DNA from 3 places in the Vibrio limimangrovi genome. Region 2 is predicted to be linked to each of the others. Evidence: predicted binding sites of a transcription regulator. Region 2 holds the regulator's gene; each other region holds the start of a gene.
The links. Region 2 encodes PurR, which represses purine synthesis genes. Its sites were predicted from a motif close to TNANGNAAACGTTTNCNTNA; they were not measured.
Positions count from the first base shown of each region.

Region 1: purL (phosphoribosylformylglycinamidine synthase) is a predicted target of PurR. The motif match lies at 4,218-4,237, and genes of this name have one in related genera.
Region 3: folD (bifunctional methylenetetrahydrofolate dehydrogenase/methenyltetrahydrofolate cyclohydrolase FolD) is a predicted target of PurR. The motif match lies at 3,159-3,178, and genes of this name have one in related genera.

Region 1 is NZ_JBSUGF010000016.1:69,134-74,586, forward strand. Features, by position in the region: gene purL (phosphoribosylformylglycinamidine synthase) at 184-4,077, opposite strand; gene mltF (membrane-bound lytic murein transglycosylase MltF) at 4,641-5,453, shown strand, end outside.
Region 2 is NZ_JBSUGF010000010.1:111,261-116,713, reverse strand. Features, by position in the region: gene torR (two-component system response regulator TorR) at 1-598, opposite strand, end outside; gene torD (molecular chaperone TorD) at 852-1,499, shown strand; gene purR (HTH-type transcriptional repressor PurR) at 1,932-2,936, shown strand; cyclic di-GMP riboswitch class I at 3,203-3,291, shown strand; gene ACWYU8_RS14940 (TfoX/Sxy family DNA transformation protein) at 3,408-3,998, shown strand; gene ACWYU8_RS14935 (TVP38/TMEM64 family protein) at 4,175-4,855, shown strand; gene ACWYU8_RS14930 (alpha/beta fold hydrolase) at 5,027-5,453, opposite strand, start outside.
Region 3 is NZ_JBSUGF010000009.1:127,974-133,426, forward strand. Features, by position in the region: gene ACWYU8_RS14185 (LysR family transcriptional regulator) at 1-709, shown strand, start outside; gene ACWYU8_RS14190 (NupC/NupG family nucleoside CNT transporter) at 952-2,151, shown strand; gene folD (bifunctional methylenetetrahydrofolate dehydrogenase/methenyltetrahydrofolate cyclohydrolase FolD) at 2,227-3,087, opposite strand; tRNA gene ACWYU8_RS14200 (tRNA-Arg) at 3,293-3,369, shown strand; gene ACWYU8_RS14205 (2,3-dihydro-2,3-dihydroxybenzoate dehydrogenase) at 3,425-4,216, opposite strand; gene ACWYU8_RS14210 (hypothetical protein) at 4,318-5,415, shown strand.

The sequences.
Region 1 (5,453 bases), on a different contig from region 2:
ATTCGGTCAACTTGATCACTCTATCTAAGCTGTATAACCACCATCCCTTGGTAAGCGCGGTATTAGAGCATAATTGCTTCGTCTTTGCGCGACTTTTTTAACTGTAGGTGAGAATTTTTGTTGGTAAAAACAAAAAGCGCAGACCTTTTGATCTGCGCTTTGCTCTTTGGATAAGAGTCAGAATTAACCGATGTTCTTACGTGCGTTTTGGAACATACGCATCCAAGCACCGTTTTCACCCCAGCCTTCAGGAGACCAAGAGTTTGCAACCGTACGGAATACACGCTCTGGGTGAGGCATCATGATGGTTACACGGCCGTCTGCTGTCGTCAGACCGGTAATCGCATTTGGTGAACCATTCGGGTTATTCGGGTACTGTTGCGTTGGGTTACCGTTATTATCTACGTAACGTAATGCTACTGTACCTGATGCTTCAATTGCGTTCAGGTGCTCACCGCCACGAACTTCCACACGACCTTCACCGTGAGAAACCGCGATAGGCATGCGAGAACCAGCCATACCATCAAAGAATACAGAATCAGATTTCTGTACTTCTACCAGGCTAAAGCGAGCTTCAAAACGCTCAGATTCGTTGCGGACAAAACGTGGCCACAAGTCTGCACCAGGGATAAGTTCTTTTAGGTTCGATAGCATCTGACAACCGTTACATACACCTAGAGAGAAGGTATCTTCGCGGTTGAAGAATGCCTGGAACTGCTCACGAGCCTGCGCATTAAACAGGATAGACTTCGCCCAACCTTCGCCTGCACCTAGTACATCACCGTAAGAGAAACCACCACAAGCAACAAGACCTTGATACTCATCAAGCACCGCTTGGCCTGTCAGAATATCGCTCATATGGATGTCGGTTGCTTCAAAGCCAGCGCGGTCAAATGCCGCCGCCATTTCAACGTGAGAGTTAACACCTTGCTCACGAAGAATTGCCATCTTAGGTTTCGCGCCTTTAGCAATGTATGGAGCTGCGATATCTTCGTTCACATCAAAGCTTAGAGATACGTTCAAACCAGGATCTGAGTTGTCTTTCTTCGCTTCAAACTCTTGGTTTGCGCATGCTGGGTTGTCACGTAGAGCCTGCATCTTGTGCGTCGTTTCTGCCCAGATAACTCGTAGGTCTGTACGTGAACGCTCAAGTACTACTGAATCACCAGAAGTGATAACAAAGTTGTCAGAAGCTTCAACAGAACCAATCACGTGTGAGCACGCTTCCAGGCCATTCGTTGACAGCGTTGCCAATACAGAGTCCAGCTCTTCGTTCTTAACCTGAATAACTGCACCTAGCTCTTCGTTAAATAGAACTGCCAGTGCATCGTCGCCCAGACCTTCGATGTTCGCTTTCACGCCACAGTGACCCGCGAATGCCATCTCAGCAAGAGTAACAAATAGACCGCCGTCGCCTTTATCGTGGTAAGCAACCAATTTGTCGTCACGTACCAGTGTTTGCATCGCATCGAAGAAGCCTTTTAGCTGCTCAGCGTTGTCTACATCTGCCGGCTTATCACCAAGCTGCTTGTAAACCTGCGCCAGTGCTGTTGCACCCAGACGGTTTTTGCCGTTGCCCAGGTCAACAAGAACAAGTGAAGAGTCACCTTTGTCAGTACGAAGCTGAGGCGTTACTGTCTTACGTACGTCTTCTACGCGGCCAAAAGCTGTGATTACTAGTGATAGCGGTGAAGTGACTTCTTTGCTCTCACCATTCTCTTCCCATTTGGTCTTCATCGACATTGAGTCTTTACCAACAGGGATAGTCAGACCAAGTGCAGGGCATAGCTCTTCACCGACTGCTTTCACCGCTTCGTAAAGACCGGCATCTTCACCTGGGTGACCAGCTGGAGACATCCAGTTCGCAGACAGCTTAATACGTTTAATATCACCGATGTCGGTTGCAGCGATGTTAGTCAGAGACTCACCGACTGCCAGACGAGCAGATGCGCCGAAGTCTAATAGAGCAACCGGAGTACGCTCACCCATTGACATCGCTTCACCGTGGTATGTGTCGTAACTTGCAGCCGTAACCGCACAGTTAGCCACAGGGACCTGCCAAGGACCAACCATCTGGTCACGAGCAACCAAACCCGTTACCGAGCGATCACCGATAGTAATCAGGAACGTTTTCTCAGCTACAGTAGGAAGACGAAGTACGCGATCTGCCGCTTCGTTGATTTCGATACCATCGCGTGCAATCGCCGGGCTATCTACTTTCAGTGTCGTTGCTTCACGGTGCATCTTCGGTGTTTTACCAAGCAAGATATCCATTGGCATATCAATTGGTGTGTTATCGAAGTGAGAGTCTTCCAGAGTCAGATGACGTTCTTCTGTTGCAACACCAACTACTGCGTATGGTGCACGTTCACGCTTACAGATTGCATCAAATGCTTCCATATGCTCTGGCGCAACCGCAAGAACATAACGTTCCTGAGATTCGTTACACCAGATTTCCAGTGGGCTCATGCTCAATTCATCATTTGGTACATCACGTAGCTGGAACTTACCGCCACGCTCGCCGTCGTCACAAAGCTCAGGAAGTGCGTTAGAGATACCACCCGCGCCCACATCGTGGATAAATGCGATTGGGTTATCTGCACCTAGCTGCCAACAACGGTCGATAACTTCCTGACAACGACGCTCCATCTCTGGGTTTTCACGTTGTACTGAAGCAAAGTCCAGATCTTCTGCTGACTGGCCAGATGCCATTGAAGACGCAGCACCACCACCAAGACCGATATTCATTGCCGGACCGCCAAGTACGATTAGGCTCGCACCAACTGGGATCTCTTTCTTCTGAACGTGTTCGTCACGAATGTTACCCATACCACCAGCAATCATGATTGGCTTGTGGTAACCACGCACTTCTTCACCAGCGTGTGAAGTCACTTTTTCTTCGTAAGTACGGAAGTAACCTAGTAGGTTTGGACGACCAAATTCGTTGTTGAATGCTGCGCCGCCTAGTGGACCTTCTAGCATGATATCTAATGCGTTTACGATACGACCAGGTTTACCGAAGTCGGTTTCCCATGGCTGTTCAAAGCCAGGAATACGTAAGTTAGACGTTGTGAAACCAACCAGACCCGCTTTTGGTTTACCACCGATACCGGTCGCACCTTCATCACGAATTTCACCACCAGAACCGGTTGATGCACCTGGCCATGGAGAAATCGCTGTTGGGTGGTTGTGCGTCTCAACCTTCATCAAGATGTGCGCATCTTCATGGTGGTAAGTGTATTGACGTGTTTTCGGATCAGGGAAGAAACGACCTACTTTAGAACCTGTCATTACCGCTGCGTTATCTTTGTACGCAGACAGAACGTGGTCCGGAGTCGTTTCAAACGTATTTTTGATCATCTTAAACAGAGACTTCTCTTGGTCTACGCCATCGATAGTCCAGTCTGCATTAAAGATTTTATGGCGACAGTGCTCTGAGTTCGCCTGAGCAAACATCATCAGCTCAATGTCGTTTGGATTACGACCTAGCTTAGTGAAGTTCTCCACCAAGTAATCAATTTCATCTTCTGCTAGCGCTAAACCAAGTGAAACGTTGGCTTCTTCAAGTGCAAGACGACCACCAGCCAAGACATCAACGTGTGCCACTGGAGCAGGCTCAGCAACGGTAAACAGAGCAGAAGCCGCTTCAAATTCAGTGAATACCGTTTCCATCATGCGGTCATGGATAAGGGCTTTTACTACGTCAACTTGCTCTTGAGACAGTTCAGACGAAACTTCAACATAGTACGCCGTACCACGCTCAAGACGCTTAACTTTAGTCAAGCCACAGTTTTTAGCGATATCGGTAGATTTAGAAGACCATGGTGAAATAGTGCCAGGACGAGGCGTAACAAGAAGTAGAAGACCTTCAGGCTCGTGCTCTTCGATCGTTGGGCCGTAAGTCAGCAACTTTTCTAGCTTTTCTAACTCTTGGTCATCAAGGTCAGATTTTAGATCCGCAAAGTGCATAAACTCGGCGTATATGCCGGTTACAGGCAGATCTTGTTCACGACAAAGTTCCAATAGTTTATTAACACGGAACTCAGAAAGAGCTGGGGAGCCACGCAAAATTCTCATGTGCTTAGGTCTCTTATGCAATTGATTAAGGTGATATTGGAATAAATTCATACAGTTAGCTACAAAAGCTCGAACTTATGCCGATTCCACCTCTCCTTTGCGAGCGCATTATATAGTAATTGTTTTTGTGATGTAACACCAAAAGCAACCGTTTGCGTCAATTTTTTCATCAAATTTGAATTATACCCAAATAACCTCAAGGTGCTTGGTTCAGCGAGAATGACTTGGCTGGCAGACGCGGCAACGATTTGAAGTTTTAGTGGTTCTAAATCAAAAATCGTTAACAAAGTATGCAAGCCAAGGCAACTCTCCCTTCGGGAGCGTGTCACTGAAACAATTTCAGCGTCAAATAACTTGGAAAGAGCTGGCTATTACGCTGCGTTATCTTCCTTGAACTTGAGTCAGTGACAGCGCTCTGAATCCTGCACCTTGAAGTCATTTGGGTATATCACCAAAATGTCGATAAAACACGCAATGTCGCACTCAATCGGTGCGATTCACTTTGCCCCACCACTTCGCTTTGATATAAAGGTGATTAGAAATTTTCCGAGAAGTACCAATTAATGCAAATTAGCCAGTTCAACCGACTTAAGCGCAGCGTCCTACTTTTCGCTTCTGTGCTCCTACTTTCTGCCTGCCAAATCGAGTCGGCTCCTAAAAGTGAATTCCAAAAAATCCAAGAGCGTGGCGTTCTTCGCGTTGGCACACTTAACAACCAACTCTCTTACTACATCGGTCCTGATGGCCCTGCGGGACTGGATTACGAACTTGCACGTAAGTTCGCCGAAGAGCTAGGTGTAAAGCTTGAGATCAAACCAGCGTTTAGACAAGCTGATCTTTTCCCTGCTCTTAAAAAAGGCGATATTGATATTATCGCAACGGGCTTGAACCAGACTTCTCAAGCGATAAAACGTTTTCGACCTGGGCCTGCCTATTACTATGTCAGCCAACAAGTTGTCTACAAAAAGGGGCACTTCCGACCACGTAATATCGAACGCTTAATTAAGTATCAAGCAACGCAAGGTGACGATACGGAACAAGAGGTACCTGTCGGCACGGGTACTCTGCAAATCGTCGAACAATCTCAATATGTTCCAACACTGACGTCATTAAAGAAACAGTACCCAGAACTACAATTTGAAATCATCGGAGATGCTGACACGAGGGATTTATTGAGAAAAGTCTCCACCGGAGAACTGCGCTTTACGGTGACCGATTCCGTTGAGTTATCTCTGGCTCAGCGACTCTATCCAGACTTAGCGTTAGCCTTCGAGTTAACAGAAGATCAACCCGTATCCTGGTTTACTCGCCGTTCAGAAGACGAAAGCTTATATGGAATGTTGATCGAGTTCTTCGGCAACATTAAACAGTCAGGT
Region 2 (5,453 bases):
TACGGTCATTAGGCGCATCCACTCGATGACTGATCATATTCAAAATACGTTCACGACTTAGGACCTGATTCGGGTAAGAGGATAACGCCACCAAGAGCTCATACTCTGCTTTAGTGAGTTTAACGGGCTCGCCACTGCGACTCAAAGCGCGGCGTTGGATATCAAATGTCCACTCACCAAAACGGACAATGTGCTGTTCGTTGGTTTCGCATGACTTCGAACCATTCTGTGCGGTCGAAATTCGCCACAACAGATTTTTAACGCGAACCAATAACTCTCTGAGTTCAAAAGGCTTTGTGACATAATCGTCCGCCCCCATTTCAAGGCCAACAATTTTGTCGATACTATCCGTACGTGCTGTGACTAATATGATACCAATATCGGATTGGCTACGTAATTCACGCGTAAGCATCAGGCCATCTTCACCCGGCAAGTTGATAGCCAGCATAATCAGGTCAATATCACCCGCTTGCAGTGTTTCACGCATTTCTGCGCTGCTCCCTGCCTCACTAACGGTGTAGCCTTCGTTTTGGAAGTATCCCGCCAGCTTACTACGCGTGACAACATCATCTTCTACGACTAATACGTGATAGCTCATTTACACCACTTTCCGTCATTTGCTTATCCAAGATGTATTCTATTCATAACTATTCACATTTCTAGTCACTGGCAGATTTAAAGGCAAGATTTCACGCTTTTTTTGATTCAAAACAAGCTTGCGAAACGTCATTATTAAACGGACATAATTGGCCAGAAAACATCATAGTTGTCGTTATTAATTGATTACACTTAAAGGACATCCGTTAGTGATTTTATGATGCGACACATAAAACATCATTGAGGAGCCTGGAATGCAAGAAGTGAAAGCTTTTAATGAAAAACGCGCCGAAATTTACTGGTGGTTTTCTAGCTTGTTTGTCAAAGAACTGGCAGACAAAGAGCTGGAAGCTTACCACAGTGTTGAAATTCGGAGTTTTTTAGCTGGCTTAAGTGAAAATGACACTCTAAAACCTTCAATTGACGTTCTGGTAGATGCACTGAACCGATTACAAAACCGTAAAGATGCCCAACTCGCACTCGCCGCCGACTTTTGTGAACTGTTCTTAAAAACAGAAAAGTATGGGGCTCCGCCTTATGCTTCCCTGTACATTTGCGAAACAGGTTTACTGAATAACAAATCAACACAAGAGATGGAGAAGTTGATGGCTGATTTCGGCGTACCAATTGACGATAAGCTTAACGAACCTGCCGATCACTTAGCCGTAGAACTCGATTTTTTAGGCAGCATGATTATCCGTTCCAATGAGCTCGAACAAGAAAAACATATGGAACAAGCCTTCTCAAATCAGAATGATTTCATCGAACGTCAACTCTTATCTTGGCTGCCACAATTTGCAGCAAAATGTCAGCAAATGGATGATTTCGGTTTCTACGCAAGCGTCGCGCAACTATTAGTTGCATTTTGCAAACTAGACAGCGCTTACCTTCTTGGTGAATAATTGCCACCAATGATTGGGAGCCTATTTTCGCGCTCCCCAATTTTTATTCGTTTGCCCTTCATTGAGTCCCATTGCTTGCTTTTTTAGCAATCAAAATGTGACATAAAAGACACAAATCTGCTGCTGAAGTCATTGCCAGCCAACCCACATAGGGCTAAAATGTGAACGCAAACGATTAAATATGATTTTTATGTAAACCGCTGAAATAAAGCGGTTTTTGTGTTTTCTTACTAGGTTGACGTTCTCTTCTTCGCTCAGAGAAAGACGATAATATTCATCAACCGTATTGCTACAGACCTTCTACCGTTTTCGGAGCTGTCACTGCGAAACAGATTCAGCGTACACGTTTATGCGGCACTAAGTTTACAAAAGGCACTCAGTAAAAGGTTTTATACTCCAAGGTATATTAGTAGCTCGATACAGGACACCTTTATGGCCACTATAAAAGACGTTGCTCGATTAGCCGGCGTTTCTACTACTACAGTTTCGCACGTCATCAACAAGACGCGTTTTGTTGCAGAAGCAACTCAAGAAAAAGTAATGAAAGCAGTTGATGAGCTCAATTACGCACCGAGCGCAGTTGCTCGTAGCTTGAAATGTAACTCAACTCGTACCATCGGAATGTTGGTAACTCAATCGACTAACCTATTCTTCTCAGAAGTTATCGATGGTGTTGAAAGCTACTGTTATCGTCAAGGTTACACTCTGATCCTATGTAATACCGGTGGTATCTACGAAAAGCAACGCGATTACATTCGAATGCTGGCTGAAAAGCGTGTGGATGGGATTTTAGTGATGTGTTCAGACCTGACGGAAGAACTAAAAGAGATGCTTGACCGTCATTCTGATATTCCAAAAGTGGTCATGGATTGGGGCCCTGAGAGCTCACAAGCCGACAAGATCATGGATAACTCAGAAGAAGGCGGCTACATCGCAACTAAGTATCTGATTGACAACGGTCATACTGATATTGCCTGCTTAAGTGGTCACTTCGAAAAACTCGCGTGCCAAGAGCGCATTATGGGCTTCCGCCGAGCAATGGCAGAAGCGAATATACCCGTAAACGAAGATTGGATTCTTGAAGGTAACTTTGAATGTGATACCGCGGTTCTGGTTGCTGACAAAATTACCGCAATGAAAAAGCGTCCTACCGCAGTATTCTGTTTCAACGACACAATGGCTTTGGGCTTAATGAGTCGTTTACAACAAAATGGCATTAAGATCCCGGACGATGTTTCCGTGGTTGGTTATGACAATATCGAATTGGCAGAATACTTTTCTCCGCCACTTACGACCATTCACCAACCGAAACGCCGTGTTGGTAAAAATGCATTCGAAATTTTACTTGAACGCATTAAAGACAAAGAGCACGAGAAGCGCATTTTCGAAATGCAGCCAGAACTGGTCGTTCGTAATACAGTGAAAAAGCTCAATTAATTGGCAACAAGCGCTCTCCGGAGCGCTTATTTTTTGTCTCAACATAAGCCTTTTACTCAATAACGCTACGACTAAAAGTTAAATGTTTGGTAAGTTGCTGTTTTAGCTGCGTGTAGTCCTTTTCTCACACCCATACCTCTCGTTGAAAAACCTTTGCCCAAGATATGAACACCAAGACATAATCTTGATTAATTTTCCTGAACTAACATCACACTTCATTCGCTAGAATGTGATGTTAATTCAAGAGACAAAGTATTCTCGACAGGTCACGCACAGGGCAAACCATCCGAAAGGGTGGGACGCAAAGCTTCCGGCCTGAACCATTTGATTAATGGAAGGTAGCGGGGTTACCGATGGCAAATATACATATGATGAGTTTACCCTTTAATGACATTGTTCCTGTATGTATTTGCTAACCTCTCGGACCTGACTTTTGGTGGCGTAATGTTAATTACACCGAGATAACACATCATGGATAAACCGATACTCAAAGATTCTATGAAGCTATTTGAGGCACTTGGTACAATCAAGTCGCGCTCAATGTTTGGTGGCTTTGGACTTTTCGCTGATGAGACGATGTTTGCACTGGTTGTGAATGATCAACTTCACATCCGAGCAGACCAACAAACTTCATCTAACTTCGAGACGCAAGGACTCAAACCCTACGTATATAAAAAGCGTGGGTTTCCGGTCGTTACTAAATACTACGCGATTTCCAATGATTTATGGGAATCAAGTGAGCGTTTGATAGAAGTAGCGCAGCAGTCGTTAGCACAGGCCAAATTAGAAAAAAAGCAACAAGCCAGTACTAAGCCGAACAGATTGAAAGACTTGCCCAACCTGAGGCTGGCTACCGAGCGAATGCTAAAGAAGGCGGGTATTGAATCAGTAGAGCAGTTAGAACAGAAAGGCGCTCTAAGCGCCTATAAAGCGATACGTGACTCACATTCTGCAAAGGTAAGCATTGAGCTGCTTTGGGCCTTAGAGGGCGCAATTAACGGCACTCATTGGAGCGTCGTTCCCCAGTCTCGCCGAGAAGAGTTGAAAAATGCGCTTTCTTAACAGCTTTTCTGATATTAGTTTTAAAACCGCAGCTTAGTCTGCGGTTTTTTTTGAAATTTTTTTAGACCTTAACCTGTCTATTAGTCTGTAAAACATACAATAGTTAGCAGGTCCCTTTCCTCCCAAATGGTACCTGTTAACGTTTTAGAGAAAAGTAACCCAACTGGAGTACGATTATGAACAGAAAACTCATTTTTGGGTTAATACTGCTCTTAACGGTCATTCTTTTAGCCGTTAACTTTGGTCAGAACTTAACATTAGAAAACGCTAAATCTCAACAAGAGGCACTGAATGCCTATATCGAACAAAATTTTATTATTGCAACGACCCTCTATTTCTTGGCTTACATCGCTGTCGCAGCGTTCTCTATTCCCGGTGCAGCAGTCGTTACTCTATTAGGTGCTGCTCTATTCGGTTTTTGGATAAGCTTAGTTTTGGTTTCGTTTGCCAGTACCATAGGCGCAACCCTTGCTTTCCTGAGTAGCCGATACCTATTAAGAGACTGGGTACAAACCAAGTTCGGGAAAAAGCTCACAGCTATCAACCAAGGTGTTGGAAACGATGGCTCGTCCTATCTGCTTTCATTACGTTTGATTCCCGTCTTTCCTTTTTTCCTGATCAATTTATTGATGGGATTAACTCCGATGAACGTTGGCCGTTTTTATCTCACGAGCCAAATCGGTATGCTCCCAGGGACGGCCGTCTATCTCAATGCAGGGACACAATTGGCCAATATCGAAAGCTTGTCAGATATCGTCTCACCTGGTGTGTTAGCTTCATTTGCTTTGCTGGGACTGTTTCCTATCATTGCCAAATGGGTGATGAAGAAAGTAAGACCAAAGGCTCTAGGTAGTTAAGGGGATAGGCCCTGGATCCTAGATCCTAGGATTGCTCGCTGGAACTGCGGTGCTTTGATTAAACGTTGGTATTTGTTGTATGGGGATACAGAGCGCTTCGCTTACAGAAAACTGAGTACAGAAAGAGAGCTCCCCCTAGGGCCTAAAACCTAGGACCTAGAACCTTATAGATTAAACAACTAAACTTTGTTGCTTGATGAACTCAATCGAGTGCTGATTGAAGTCTTCCGGACGTTCTACATTACAAACATGACCGCAATTTGGGATTTCGAGCAATACACTCAGTTTATGTGCCGCAACCATCTCTTTCACTGGCTGGATGAACATATAATCCCTGTCCCCCATCAGGTAGAGCGTTGGAATTTCTAATTCCCGGTCTTTAAAGTACTTCATCAACGGGTTCACATCTGACGCCAAAATAAACCAGCGCTTAAACTCTTTTTGGCAAAGCTTTTTAGCTTCTCGAATAAACAAGTGACGAGACTCTCGTTGATTACGCTGTGGCATCACGATATAGGCGAACAGTTTATACAGCCACATGTACGGCAAGATATGTTTGCCAAAGTTACCCAGCTTTACCAGAATTTGTGAGCGAATG
Region 3 (5,453 bases), on a different contig from region 2:
TAGCGCAACATTGGAAATGGAAAGTCAGAGAGATGAAGTCGCCGGGTTAGTGCGTTTAGGCATATCTCAATCGTTCGGTACGTTACATATCATTCCTGCTATTCAGGAGCTGCGAGAGCTTTATCCTCAACTTCAAGTCGAAGTGCATTTGTTTGATTACAAAGTCGATATGTTGGCTGAAGGGCTAGATTTGTGGGTGACCAACAATGAACACTTGCCTGAAGGTTACATTGCGCAGCGACTAACAGACTGTCAGTTTGTTGTGGCGGCATCACCGGATTACTTGCTTAATCATGATAAGCCAACTGAACCCAATGATTTGTCCTCGCATAACTGTCTTATTTACAGGAGTTGGGAACGTGATTACACAGGATGGGCGTTCACCAAAGGTCAGCAAGAGTTAAATGTTAAAGTCTCCGGTAACTATTCAGTGGATCTTTCAGAGGCCGTGCGCGACGCCGCCATTGCAGGGTGGGGGATTGCGTATCTTGCGACCTATTTACTGGGCGATGAGTTCAGAACGGGGAAGCTGATTCAATTATTGCCAGACTGGAAAGCCAGCCAGTCGATGCCGTTTTATGCGGTTTATCCCAGCCGACAGCATATGCCAAAAAAGATTTCTGCGGTCATCCATTTCATTAAACAGAAGATTGGCGACCCGTGTCATTGGGATCAACGTTTAGCACCTTATATCTCCATTCCTAAGTAGTTATTTGAGCTTAATTAAGGTGATGAATGTCACAAAATTTTTCCAGACTTAGAAACATATTTTCTATATGGAAATAATGAGAAAAAGCAAACGTTTATCATTAATTAATTCAATGCTTTACGCTTTAGGTTAAATGTTGACCGATTGAAGTTTTCACCTTGTTAACAACCTCAAGTTGCAGCATTCTGAGTCCAGTATACAATCCGACCCCTTTCATATCTCCCTTCTGTCGGACCCAATTTATGAACTCAATTCTTGGTATCGTAGTCATACTATTCGTAGCATGGCTACTTTCTACAAATAGAAAAAATATAAAACTCAGAACCGTCTCTCTTGCCTTTGCACTACAGGTATTGTTTGCACTATTGGTTTTGTACGTACCTGCGGGGCGAAATGCACTAAATTCTGTCAGTAGCGTCGTATCGAACCTCATCAATTACGGGCAGGAAGGCATCGGTTTTTTATTCGGCAATTTGGCGACTGGTGGCTTTACTTTTGCGATTAATGTCCTGTGCATCATCGTGTTCTTTTCTTCTCTCATTGCCGGTCTTTATCACATTGGTGTGATGCCAAAAATGATTAGCTTCATTGGTGGCGGTATTCAAAAGCTGTTAGGCATTGGTCGTGCGGAATCTGTATCTGCGACGGCAAATATCTTCGTCGGCACAATTGAAGCACCTTTGATGGTCAAGCCTTACCTAAAGCACATGACGGATTCACAGTTCTTTGCGGTAATGACTGGCGGTTTGGCGTCTGTTGCTGGTGGTACGCTAGTTGGCTATGCGTCGTTGGGGGTTGATTTAAACTTCCTTATCGCTGCGGCATTTATGTCAGCGCCAGCTGGTCTGTTGATGGCCAAAATCTTAATGCCGGAAGATGCAGAAATAACTGAAACTATAGATATCAGCCAAGTTGATATCCCACGTGCAACAAACGTAGTGGAAGCGCTGGCTGATGGTGCAATGGCTGGTGTTCGAATTGCAGTGGCGGTAGGTGGTACCTTGCTGGCGTTTATTAGTGTCATCGCATTGCTAAACGGCATCCTAGGTTGGTTTGGTGATGTCATCGGAACGCCATTGAGCTTCGAATTAATCTTAGGTTACGTGTTTGCGCCAGTTGCATGGTTAATTGGTGTGCCATGGGCAGAAGCGAATACTGCAGGTTCATTGATTGGTAATAAGATCGTCGTAAACGAGTTTGTTGCCTTTATCCAACTAACGGAAGTGAAAACTCAATTAAGTGCTCATTCACAAGCGATTGTGACTTTTGCTCTGTGTGGTTTTGCCAATATCTCAAGTATGGCAATGCTTATTGGGGGTTTAGGATCACTGGTACCAGAGAAGCGTACTTTTGTTTCTAAACATGGATTCCGCGCGATTATTGCCGGTGTCATGGCCAACTTAATGAGTGCTTCGATTGCAGGCGTGATTTTAAGTCTGTAAACACGAATATTTCATTCGCTCTAATAGAAAAAGGCTCCTTGGTCAGGAGCCTTTTTCGAATCTAAAAGCCGTTAATTACTTGTCGGTATGGAACTGTTCACAAGCCAGCATCGTATTTTCAATCAGGCTAGCTACAGTCATTGGGCCAACGCCTCCAGGTACTGGAGTAATGAAGCTCGCGCTTTCACGTGCTTTATCGTATTCCACGTCACCAACCAGCTTGCCGGAGTCCAGACGGTTGATACCTACATCGACAACCACTGCGCCTTTCTTGATCCATTCTCCAGGAATGAAGTTTGGTTTACCTACTGCGACGATAACGATGTCCGCTTGACGAACGTAGCTCTCTAAGTCTTTAGTGAAGCGGTGACAAGTCGTGGTGGTACAGCCTGCCAGCAGTAACTCAAGCGTCATCGGGCGACCAACGATGTTTGACGCGCCTACAACAACGGCGTGTTTACCACGTAGTGCGATGTTGTAACGATCAAGCAGAGTAATGATGCCTTTTGGCGTACAAGAGCGGAGCTTAGGGATACGCTGAGCAAGACGACCAACGTTGTAAGGGTGGAAGCCATCAACATCTTTTTCTGGGTCAATTCGCTCGAGCACGTGTGTGCTATCAATACCAGCAGGAAGAGGAAGCTGAACCAAAATACCGTCAATTTCATTGTCATTATTTAATTGATCGACAAGCGCTAGCAACTCTTCTTCTGTTGTTGATGCAGGAAGGTCAAAAGACTTGGAAACAAAACCCACTTCTTCACAAGCGCGGCGCTTACTGCCAACATAAACCTGAGAAGCAGGGTCTTCCCCAACGAGAACAACTGCTAGACCAGGTGCACGTAATCCAGCTTCAACGCGAGCTTTTACACGTGCTGCAACTTCAGAACGAACCGTTTGGGAAATGAGAGTCCCATCTATATTTTGAGCAGTCATGACTTTCCTTTATAAATTTAGAAGGCAAATAAATCTGCCGCGCATTGTCGCAGAATTTCTTTTTAACATCCATACGCAAACGTTTGCCCTGAGGTGTTTTTGAGCATCTAATCCTTCAGTGTCCTTTTTTTAGGCATTCAGATCAGAATGTTACTAAAAGCCGTTGATTTACCCATTTTAACTCGTATAATCCTTTCCCTGTAGCGCGCCCTTAGCTCAGCTGGATAGAGCACGTCCCTTCTAAGGATGTGGTCATTGGTTCGAATCCAATAGGGCGTGCCATTTTTCAAAAGCCCCGATAGCTCGATGAGTTGTCGGGGCTTTGTCGTTTATGAGGCTAGAAAGTAGCGCCGCCGTCGACTCGCAAATCATGCATGGTAATGTGGCCTGATTTGTCGCTGAGTAGAAACTCGATCGCATTCGTGATGTCTTGGGTTTCGGCGATTTTATTCAGCGGGATGCCAAGACGGTGAGATTTCAGGTTGCCGCGAATCGTTTCTCTTTCCCCATAAGACTCATTCCACATCTGTTCCTGCATAGGAGTTCTGGTTGAACCCGGACTGACAATATTACAGCGAATACCATGTTCCGCCAGTTCTAATCCCAAACACTGCATCCACATGTGAAGCCCGGCTTTGGATGTGCAGTAAGCTGACATATTGCTTCTTGGTGTGTCGGCGGCATTTGAACCTACGGCTACGATTGAGCCTCTTTTCCCGTTTTTGACTAGCAGCTTGGCGATTTGTTGGGTTAATAGAAGAGTGCCTTTGAGGTTCACATCGAGAGTTGTGTTTAGTGCTTCTAACGACAGGTCAAAAATAGAGTCGAGGTGCAAGGTACCTGCACAACTTGCAACGTATTCAGGGATAAGTTTGTTATTCTCTAATCGTTGGCAGGCAGATTGGATTGCTTGAGTATCAGTCAAATCAAAAGCCAGCAGCGTAATGCGTTGTTGCTGCTCTTTAGGAAGAGACTGTGTCAGGTTCATTAATGACTTTTCAGTCACATCACTGGCAATCACATGTGCCCCTTGCGCTAATAAACTTTTCGCGCATGCGAGACCAATCCCTTGACCAGCCCCGGTCACCAGGCACAGCTTGTCGCTGAATTCTGAGAGTTTTTCACTCATATAAACATCCTTTTCGTGATACAGATATCAAATTCAATTTATGCAAATGATAATTATTTTTGTTATCGTTGTCACCTTGTTAACTAGGAATTGGTTAGGTTATGAGTAAATTAGGGCGAAAAATAAAGCCGTGGCTGTTAAGCGTAGGGTTGGTGAGTTTAGCTGGCTGTGAGTATTTTCCTCACTATACCAAAGTGGATTTGCCACAGCAGAAAGTGGCGCAAGTCGTTGAACAGGCGAAACAGGCAGATGATGCCATTATGCAGGCATTTGCAACGCATAACTTAGTTGCGATAGGAGACTATCACTGGAACGACGCATTTGTTCGATATGCTACTGAGCTGGTTTCTAAACCAGAATTCTCTGAGCAGGTGAGCCACATTGTTGTAGAGTTTGGTAATGCCAAGTATCAATCTGTTTTAGATGACTATTTGGCGGGCGGAGATGTGAGTGAAGAACAATTGAACTCTGTCCTCAGAGGTTCTCTTTACTTTATGGCATGGATGCCAGATGAGTACCGCGACTTTTTCAGGACGATAAAAAAGCGTAATCAAGATCTGCCAGACAGTAAGAAAATCCGTGTTCATCTAGCGGAAGCCCCTTTTGATTGGGAAGAACTGCAAGATGTAAAGGTCTGGAAGCAAGCAGCAACGCATAAGACTGACCATTTCTATCAAGTTGCAGCTGAGAGAATCAAAAACAATGAAAAAGCCCTGATGATTTTTGGCGCGTTTCACTTGGTAAATGCACCGAAAGAATATGTTCAGAAAACGCAGCAGACAGACTGGCCGCTGGCAACGCGTTTACAGCAAGCCTTCCCAGGCAGTACTTATTTGATTTGGCCTATGACTGACCCAGAAGTGGTAAAGACCTTCAACAAAGTGAAAACACCAGCTTTACTGGAGGTGCAACAAGGGCCAATGCAAAGACTTAGATTGATCGACATACTGCCAAAAGCTCGCTACAAATTGGCTGCGATGGACGATATGGATGCACAGGTTGGTGAGCTTTTTGATGCGTTTCTTTATCTGGGTGAGAACGAGCGAACAATGGTCTTGCCCCGTGACGTGATAGCTGATCGAGAATGGGTTGAAGAGATGCAACGACGCGTTGATATCATCGGAGGCAAAATGCAGCAGAACTTTAATGAGCTTCGTGAACTGAGTGATGAACAGTATGGCTTTAGCAACAAGGGCTAGAGCTAAGCTATCGTTCTTAAAAATATCGTTCTTAAAAA